DNA from 2 places in the Nocardioides humi genome. Region 1 is predicted to be linked to the other one. Evidence: predicted binding sites of a transcription regulator. Region 1 holds the regulator's gene; the other holds the start of a gene.
What was found. The regulator HrcA, encoded in region 1, represses chaperone genes, less so after heat shock. The targets are predictions, from matches to a motif close to TTGGCACTCGNNNNNNNCGAGTGCCAA.
Positions count from the first base shown of each region.

Region 1 (4,377 bases):
TCCTCCCGCGCCGCCGAGCTTGACGCCGTCCCCGCCCGACGCGCTGTTGCCGCCGCGGGCGCCGTACGCGGTGATGCTCAGGGCGGACACCCCGGCGGGGACGGTGAAGGTCTGCTCGCCGCCGGTGAAGGAGTAGGTGAGGGTGACCTCGTCGGCGGCCGTGGCCGCCGGTGGGGTCGGGACGGCGGTGAGCGCCACGGCCGTGACCGTGGCGGCGGCGAGCGGGAGCAGGCGCCGGTTCATGGGATCCTCCGAGAGGGTGGTCGGTCGCCTTCAGCGTCGCCGACCGGCGCGGTGCGGCGCATCAGTGCCAGCACCTGTCCTGGCATGCGTGCCTGCCGTACTCCCTGGAGGGGGCAGGCCGCCCGCTCGGCGGGGCCGGCGGCTCAGGCGAGCGGGAGCTGGCGGCGCGCGGGAGGCACCTGCGCGTAGCCCCGGGCGACCGCGTGGTGCAGCGCCTCGGCCGGGAACGGCCAGGTGGCGGAGGCCAGCGCCTCGGCCTCCGGCACGCCGCGCGTGGCGACGTCGCGGATCGTCTCGGCGACGGCGCGCAGGTCGTCGCACTGCTGCTCGACGAAGCGCCGGTCGACGGTGCCGCCGTGCCCCGGCACGACCACCGAGTCCGGCGTGAGCAGCCCGAGCACGAGGTCGAGGGTCTGCGGCCACTCCAGTGGCCAGGAGTCCGCGCCGAGCGAGGGCGGGGCGGACTCCTCGACCAGGTCGCCGGCCAGCAGCACGTCCGCGTCGGGCACCCGGACGACGAGGTCGCCGGCGGTGTGCCCGCGTCCGGGGTGGACGAGCTCGAGCTGGCGGTCGCCGAGGTCGATCACCGCGGCGCTGGAGAAGGTGCGGTCGGCGGGCGGCGCGGCCGGGTCGGTCCGGGCGGCGGCCTCCTCGGTCGCGTGCACCGGCGGGTCGTCGTACCGCTCCCGGAAGGTGGCGTTCCCGAGCACGTGGTCGAAGTGGTCGTGGGTGTTGACCACCGCGACGACCCGGCCCGCGCGCAGGTCTCCGATCGCGGCGATCGCCGCCCCGGCCTCCGCGGCGGTGGCGAGCGTGTCGACCACGACGAGGCCGCGCTCGCCGCCGACGACGGTCAGGTTGACGTCGTACGACGGCACACGGCGGACCCAGATCCGGTCCGCGACCTCGGTGAACGGCACGGGGCCAGGGTACGGGCGTCGGAGGACGCCGACGCCGGCCGCCCTTCAGCAGAGGCCGGCGTGCAGCTCCGAGCGGAGCAGGTCGCCCAGCTCGTGGGCGGAGCCGGCGGGGTGCGGGAACCGCAGCTCGGCGCTGTGGGCGCCGGTGAGGTCGACCCACTGGAGGACGACCCCCTCGGCGCTCAGCTCGGTGAGGTGGACGCCGACGACCTCGCCGAGCCGGGTCTGGGTCATGGCGGAGACCGCGCGGCGCAGCTCGTCCTGGTGGCACAGGTTGGCGTGCTCGGTCGAGCGCTGGAGGAAGCCGCGGTTGAGCTCGTGCTCGTGGGAGGCGAAGGCGCCGAGGGGGACCCGGACCCGGGTGCCCTCGGGTGCGTCCTCGGGGGCGCTGGCGCGGGCGAGGAGCACGAAGTCGAGCTGCAGGCTCACCCGCATCCGGATCTCGTCGCAGCACTCGCACTGCTCGAGGCCGACCGCCTCGAGCCGGCCCGAGAGGGTCAGGGTGGCGTCCCGGTCGGGGGAGCCGTCGGCGCCGAGCCCGCTGGTGAGGGTGAGCAGGGCGCCGCGCCGGTCGGTGGCGGCGACGGCGAGCGCCGAGTCGGCGGGGCAGGAGAGGAGCGGGCGGCCGCCGTGGTCCTGCATCTCCAGGCCGGTCTCCTCGAGCCCGCCGCTGACGTCGTCGATGCCGTCGACGACCAGCTGGACCTCGTGGGGGCAGGCCAGGATGCTCCGCGCCGCCGCGGCGATGCGGTTCGTGTCGAGACCGGGGTCGACCGTCATGTCCTCTCCTTCATCTCCGACGTCTGCGAAAGATTAGGTGAGCCTAACCTACTCGATCGGGCGACGCGGGGGAAGGGTGGGTCCCGCGGTCCGGGGAATCGCCGGGTTCGGCGCTAGGATTGGCACTCCCTGCGGCGGAGTGCCAGTCGTGGGCGAACGGACAGTGAGGAGGTGGACATGCAGGAGGACCGCAGGCTCGCCGTGCTGCGGGCGATCGTCGAGGACTACGTCGCGACGGAGGAGCCCGTCGGCTCGAAGGCCCTGGTCGAGCGCCACCACCTCAACGTCTCTCCGGCGACCATCCGCAACGACATGGCCGCGCTGGAGGAGGAGGGCTACCTCCACCAGCCCCACACGAGCGCCGGGCGAGTGCCGACCGACAAGGGCTACCGGCTCTTCGTCGACCGGCTCTCGACGGTCAAGCCGACCACCTCCGCCGAGCGCCGTGCCATCGCCGGCTTCCTCGAGGGCGCCGTCGACCTCGACGACGTCGTGCACCGCTCGGTGCGGCTGCTGGCGCAGCTGACCCGGCAGGTCGCGGTGGTGCAGTACCCCACGCTGTCCCGCTCGACCGTGCGTCACATCGAGGTCGTCGCGCTCACGCCGTCCCGGCTGCTGCTGGTGCTGATCCTCAGCTCCGGCCGGGTCGAGCAGCGCCTGGTCGAGCTCGACGACGAGATCGACGACGACGATCTCGGCACGCTGCGGACCCGGATCAACCTCGCCGCGACCGGCGAGGTGATCGCCGACGCCGCGTCCGCGCTCGACGCGCTGGTCCGGGCCGAGGAGGGTACGCCGAGCGCGTCGGGTGCCACGGTCGCCGTCGTCGAGATCTTGGTCGAGGCGATGAGCGACCACCGCTCCGACGAGCGGGTCGTGGTCGGCGGCACCGCCAACCTCGCCCGGTTCGGCGACAGCTTCGAGACCTCGGTCCGGCCGCTGCTCGAGGCGCTGGAGGAGCAGGTCGTGCTCCTCAAGCTCCTGGGCGAGGCCACCAGCGGTGGCGCGGTGACCGTCCGGATCGGCGCCGAGGGCCCGATCCAGGAGCTGGCGTCGACCAGCGTCGTCGCCACCGGCTACGGCCCCGACGACGCGCTCGCCGCGCTCGGCATCGTGGGTCCCACCCGCATGGACTACCCCGGAACGATGGCGGCCGTGCGCGCAGTCGCGCGCTACGTCTCGCGCATCCTCGACGAGAGCTGAAGTGAGAGAGCACCACGTGAGCCAGGACCCCTACGAGCTGCTGGGCGTCGACCGCGACGCCGACGCCGACACGATCAAGAAGGCGTACCGCAAGCTCGCCCGCCAGCTCCACCCGGACGTCAACCCCGACCCGGAGAGCCAGGAGCGCTTCAAGCAGGTCACCGCCGCCTACGAGGTGCTGACCGATCCGCAGAAGCGGGCGGCGTACGACCGTGGCGGCGACCCGTTCGGCGGCGGCTTCGGCGGCCAGGGCGCCGGCTTCTCGTTCACCGACATCATGGACGCCTTCTTCGGCGGCAACGCCGGCGGCGCGGGCGGCGGTCGCGGTCCCCGGCCGCGGATGCGCCGCGGCCAGGACGCTCTCATCCGGATCGAGGTCGACCTCGCCGAGGCGGCCTTCGGGGTCTCCCGCGAGCTCAAGGTCGACACCGCCGTGCGCTGCACCACCTGCGGCGGCGAGGGCGCGGCGCCCGGCAGCCACCCCGTCCCGTGCGAGACCTGCCGCGGCGCGGGGGAGGTCGCCCACGTCCAGCGCTCCTTCCTCGGCGAGATCCGCACCCTGCGGCCCTGCGCCGCGTGCCGCGGGTTCGGCACCGTCATCCCCGACCCGTGCCGCGAGTGCGCCGGCGACGGGCGGGTCCGCTCGCGTCGTACCCTCACCGTGAAGATCCCCGCCGGCGTCGACAACGGCACCCGGGTCCAGCTCAGCGAGCAGGGCGAGGTCGGGCCGGGCGGCGGTCCCGCCGGCGACCTGTACGTCGAGATCCACGTCGCCCAGCACGAGATCTTCGAGCGCCACGGCAACGACCTGCACTGCACGGTCACGGTGCCGATGACCGCCGCCGCGCTCGGCACCACGATCGAGCTGCCCACGCTCGAGGCCGACCTCGGCCCGAACGAGGACGTCGAGCGGTACTTCGACCTCCAGATCCCGGCCGGCACGCAGTCCGGCCACCAGGTCGTGCTCCGCGGCCGCGGCGTCCCCGGCCTGCGCGGCGGGCGGGGCGACCTGGCGGTCACCGTCGCCGTCGAGACGCCCTCGCGACTCGACCCGCGGCAGGAGGAGCTGCTGCGCGAGCTGGCGGCGATCCGCGGCGAGGAGCGGCCGACCGGCGACGTCCGGCCGACCCACAAGTCGATGTTCGGCCGGCTCCGCGACGCGTTCAGCGCCCACTGAGCCCCGCTGCGATGACCCTCCCGCAGCACCTCGTCCCGTCGCTCGACGGCGTGC
Region 1 is NZ_CP041146.1:5,401,930-5,406,306, forward strand. Features, by position in the region: partial or broken gene FIV44_RS34225 (glycine rich domain-containing protein) at 1-243, opposite strand, end outside; gene FIV44_RS26070 (MBL fold metallo-hydrolase) at 387-1,163, opposite strand; gene FIV44_RS26075 (hypothetical protein) at 1,209-1,943, opposite strand; gene hrcA (heat-inducible transcriptional repressor HrcA) at 2,121-3,146, shown strand; gene dnaJ (molecular chaperone DnaJ) at 3,163-4,323, shown strand; gene FIV44_RS26090 (16S rRNA (uracil(1498)-N(3))-methyltransferase) at 4,335-4,377, shown strand, end outside.

Region 2 (4,377 bases), 940 kb from region 1:
GCCGAGGGTGGCGCCGAAGCCCAGGCCCACCGCGGCCATGAGATACCACGGGGCCACCAGGCTGCGCAGCAGCAGCGCCAGGATCAGCATGATGATCAGGGCCGCCACCGGGAAGACCACGGAGTAGTCGCGGGCCATCGCCTTCTGCAGGTCGGCGAAGACCGACGGGGTGCCGCCGACATAGGCCTCGGTGCCGTCGGGGGCGTTCTGGTGGGCAGCGTCGCGGATCGGTCCCTTGACGTCCTCCAGCGCCTGGTCGGAGACCGGGTCGCTGTCGAGGATCAGGGAGAACTGGTAGGCGCTCCCGTCCTCGGACGCCACCCCGGGTAGGCCTCGTCCACGCCGTGGGCGTCGGCCAGTGCCGACCGGAAGGACTCCAGCTGCGCGTCGTCGAGCGTCGTACCCTCCTCGACCGAGAGCAGGACCGGGACCGGCTCGCTCGCGCCGGCGGCGAAGTGCTCCTGGAAGGTGGTCAGGCCCTCCGTGGACTCGACGTCCTTGGGCAGGCTGGAGTTGAAGTCGAAGGACGCGTTGAAGCCGAGCGCGAAGACGGCGAGCGCCGCGAGCACCGCGCCGGACGCGCCGACGAAGGCGACCGGACGGCGGCCGACGGCGTCGCCGATCCGGCCGAACCGGGAGCCGGTGGGCTCCTCGCGCCACTTGCGCGACGGCCAGAACAGCGCCTTGCCGAGCAGGGTGACCACGGCCGGCACGAGGGTGAGCGCGGCGAGGAGGGTCACGGCGACCGCGATCGCGAGCGCCGGGCCGATCGCGCGGAAGATGCTCAGCGAGCTCAGCACGAGGGCCATGAAGGCCACGATCACGGCGCCTCCGGCGGAGGCGATCGCCTCGCCGGCCCGCTCGAGGGCGTGTGTGACGGCGGCTCGGGTCTCCGCGCCCTGCCGCATCCGCTCGCGGTAGCGGAACAGGAAGAACAGGATGTAGTCGGTGCCGATGCCGTAGAGGACGACGATCAGGATCACCTGGATCGAGGAGTCGGCCTTGAGGTCGAACATGTCGTTGGCCCAGGCGATCAGGCCGGTGGCGACCATCGACACGATGGTGACCACGACGATCGGCATCAGGCAGATGATGACGCTGCGGAAGATGATCGCGAGCAGCACGATGATGAGCACGATCGTGGCGCCGCCGACGATGGCCATCGTCTGCTCGGTGGACTCCTGGGAGTCCAGGCCCTGGAGCACCGAGCCCGTCGACTGGACCTTCAGGTCGGTCCCGTCGACGAGCGGCTTCAGGTCCTCGCGGAGGTCCTTGCCGTCGTCGATGGCCTGGGTGTCGAAGCCGGTCGCGCCCTCGGCGAGGCCGACGATCGCGATCTGGACCAGGCCGTCGCCCGAGACATTGGGCTGGCCCGTGGCGTCGGTGGTGAAGATCGTCGGCACGAAGGTCTCGGTGCCGAGCTTCGGCCCGAGCTCGGTCGTGATCTCGCCGACCGCGGCCTGGTCGTCGGCGGTGAGCTCCTTGCCGTCCTTGCGCTCGAACACGAGGATCGCCGCCGGGGTCACGGCGCCGGGGAACTCGTCGGCCTGCAGGGTCGCGGCCTTGATGGACTCGTAGTGGTCGGGCAGGAACTCCGACTGGTCGCTGGTGGATTGCAGCGCCGGAGCGGTCGTGATGACGACGACGGCGAGCACCACCCACACGCCGATGACGTACCAGGGATGACGGGACACGAGGCGGCCGAGGGCACCGAACATGGAACAGAACGCTAGTCGCCGGGACCGACAGGGAGTCAACCGACTTTGGTAGGGAGCGGCGTCCTCGGCAGATCGGAACCGGACCGCTCTGGCACTCCCGTGCGGAGAGTGCTAGTTTCGTCATTGGCACTCTCACCGCGAGTGTGCCAATGCAGGACACACTGACAGTCTTAGAAAGTGGAGGTCGACATCGTGTCGGTCAACATCAAGCCGCTCGAGGACCGGATCGTCGTCAAGCCTCTCGAGGCCGAGCAGACCACCGCCTCTGGTCTGGTCATCCCCGACACGGCCAAGGAGAAGCCGCAGGAGGGCGAGGTCCTCGCCATCGGTCCCGGCCGCATCGACGACAACGGCAACCGGGTCCCGCTCGACGTCGCCGTGGGTGACAAGGTCATCTACAGCAAGTACGGCGGGACCGAGGTCAAGTACTCGGGCGAGGAGTACCTCATCCTGTCCGCCCGCGACGTGCTGGCGATCGTCGGCTGACCATCCGGCTGACAGCCCACTGATCCGCCCGGGGCGTCCCTGACGCCCCGGGCGGCAGGCTTTCCACCACCCAAGGAGAAGCAGTGCCCAAGATCCTGGAGTTCGACGAGAACGCCCGGCGTGCGCTCGAGCGCGGCGTCGACGCCCTCGCCAACACCGTCAAGGTGACCCTCGGCCCCAAGGGTCGCTATGTCGTGCTCGACAAGAAGTGGGGCGCGCCGACCATCACCAACGACGGCGTGACCGTCGCGCGTGAGGTCGAGCTGGACGACCCGTTCGAGAACCTCGGCGCCCAGCTCACCAAGGAGGTCGCGACCAAGACCAACGACGTCGCCGGCGACGGTACGACGACCGCGACCGTGCTCGCCCAGGCGCTGGTCCACGAGGGCCTGCGCGCGGTCGCCGCCGGCGTGAACCCGATGGGCCTCAAGCGCGGCATGGACGCCGCCGCCGAGGCGGTCGGCAACGCCCTGAAGGACGCCGCCCGCGACGTCGACGACACCCAGGACATCGCCTCCGTGGCGACCGTCTCCTCGCGCGACAGCCACATCGGCGAGCTGCTCGCCGAGGCCTTCGACAAGGTCGGCAAGGACGGCGTCATCACGGTCGAGGAGTCCAACACCCCCTCGACCGAGCTCGAGTTCACCGAGGGCATGCAGTTCGACAAGGGCTACATCTCGGCGTACTTCGTCACCGACGCGGAGCGCCAGGAGGCCGTCCTCGACGACCCGTACATCCTCATCCACCAGGGCAAGATCGGCGCGATCGCCGACCTGCTGCCGCTGCTGGAGAAGGTCGTGCAGAGCGGCAAGCCGCTCTTCATCCTCGCCGAGGACGTCGAGGGCGAGGCGCTCTCGACCCTGGTCGTCAACAAGATCCGCGGCGCGTTCAACGCCGTCGCGGTCAAGGCCCCGGCGTTCGGCGACCGCCGCAAGGCGATCCTGCAGGACATCGCGGTGCTCACCGGCGCCCAGGTCATCGCGCCCGAGGTCGGCCTCAAGCTCGACCAGGTCGGGCTCGACGTCCTCGGCCAGGCCCGTCGCGTGGTGATCACCAAGGACAACACCACGATCGTCGACGGTGCCGGCGACCAGGCCGAGGTCACCGCTCGCGTCGAGCAGATCAAGAAGGAGATCGAGGCCTCCGACTCCGACTGGGACACCGAGAAGCTCCAGGAGCGGCTGGCCAAGCTCTCCGGCGGCGTCGTGGTGATCAAGGTCGGCGCCCACACCGAGGTGGAGCTGAAGGAGAAGAAGCACCGGATCGAGGACGCCGTCTCCGCGACGCGCGCCGCGATCGAGGAGGGCATCGTCCCCGGCGGTGGCTCCGCGCTCATCCACGCCGTCGCCGCGCTCAAGGGCGACCTCGGCCTGACCGGTGACGAGGCGGTGGGTGTCCGCATCGTCCGCAAGTCCGCCGAGGAGCCGCTGCGCTGGATCGCCGAGAACGGCGGCCAGAACGGCTACGTCATCACCAACAAGGTGCGCGAGCTCGGCGTCGGCAACGGCTACAACGCCGCCACCGGCGAGTACGGCGACCTGGTCGCCCAGGGCGTCATCGACCCGGTCAAGGTCACCCGCTCGGCCCTGGCCAACGCGGTCTCCGTCGCCGGCATGCTGCTGACGACCGAGACCCTGGTCGTCGACAAGCCCGAGGACGAGGAGCCCGAGGCGGCCGGTCACGGCCACGGGCACGGTCACGGCCACTGACCCGGCGTAAGCTGACCCCGAAAACGCGTCGACCCGGCGCATCCTTACCTTGCGAGAGGTAAGGATGCGCCGGGTCGGCGTCATTTCGGGGTGAGGATGCGCCGGGTGGGTGTCCAGCCGAAACATCGGTGATCGCGCGGCGTGACCTGCGTCCGGCATAGTGGGGCCCATGCTGTGGCGCGTGCGAGCCGGACTGCCCGACCGCCCCGGGGCGCTGGCCGAGCTGGCCGCGGCCTGCGGCCGGGCGGGGGTCAACATCCAGACCGTGCAGGTCTTCCCCGAGGGGACGTCGGTGACCGACGAGCTGGTGCTCCAGGTCCCGCAGGACTGGACCCGCGACCGGGTGCACGACCTGCTCGCCCAGGCGGGCGGCCAGGCGGTCGCGGCGACGCCGGTCACGACGGCCGCGCTCGAGGACCAGCCCACGCGGTACGTCCAGGCGGTGCGGGCGATCGTCGCCCAGC
Region 2 is NZ_CP041146.1:4,464,261-4,468,637, forward strand. Features, by position in the region: gene FIV44_RS32540 (MMPL family transporter) at 1-321, opposite strand, end outside; gene FIV44_RS21700 (MMPL family transporter) at 282-1,718, opposite strand; gene groES (co-chaperone GroES) at 1,911-2,204, shown strand; gene groL (chaperonin GroEL) at 2,288-3,913, shown strand; gene FIV44_RS21715 (GNAT family N-acetyltransferase) at 4,083-4,377, shown strand, end outside.
Region 2: a site for HrcA is predicted at 1,842-1,868, ahead of groES (co-chaperone GroES). Genes of this name have one in related genera too.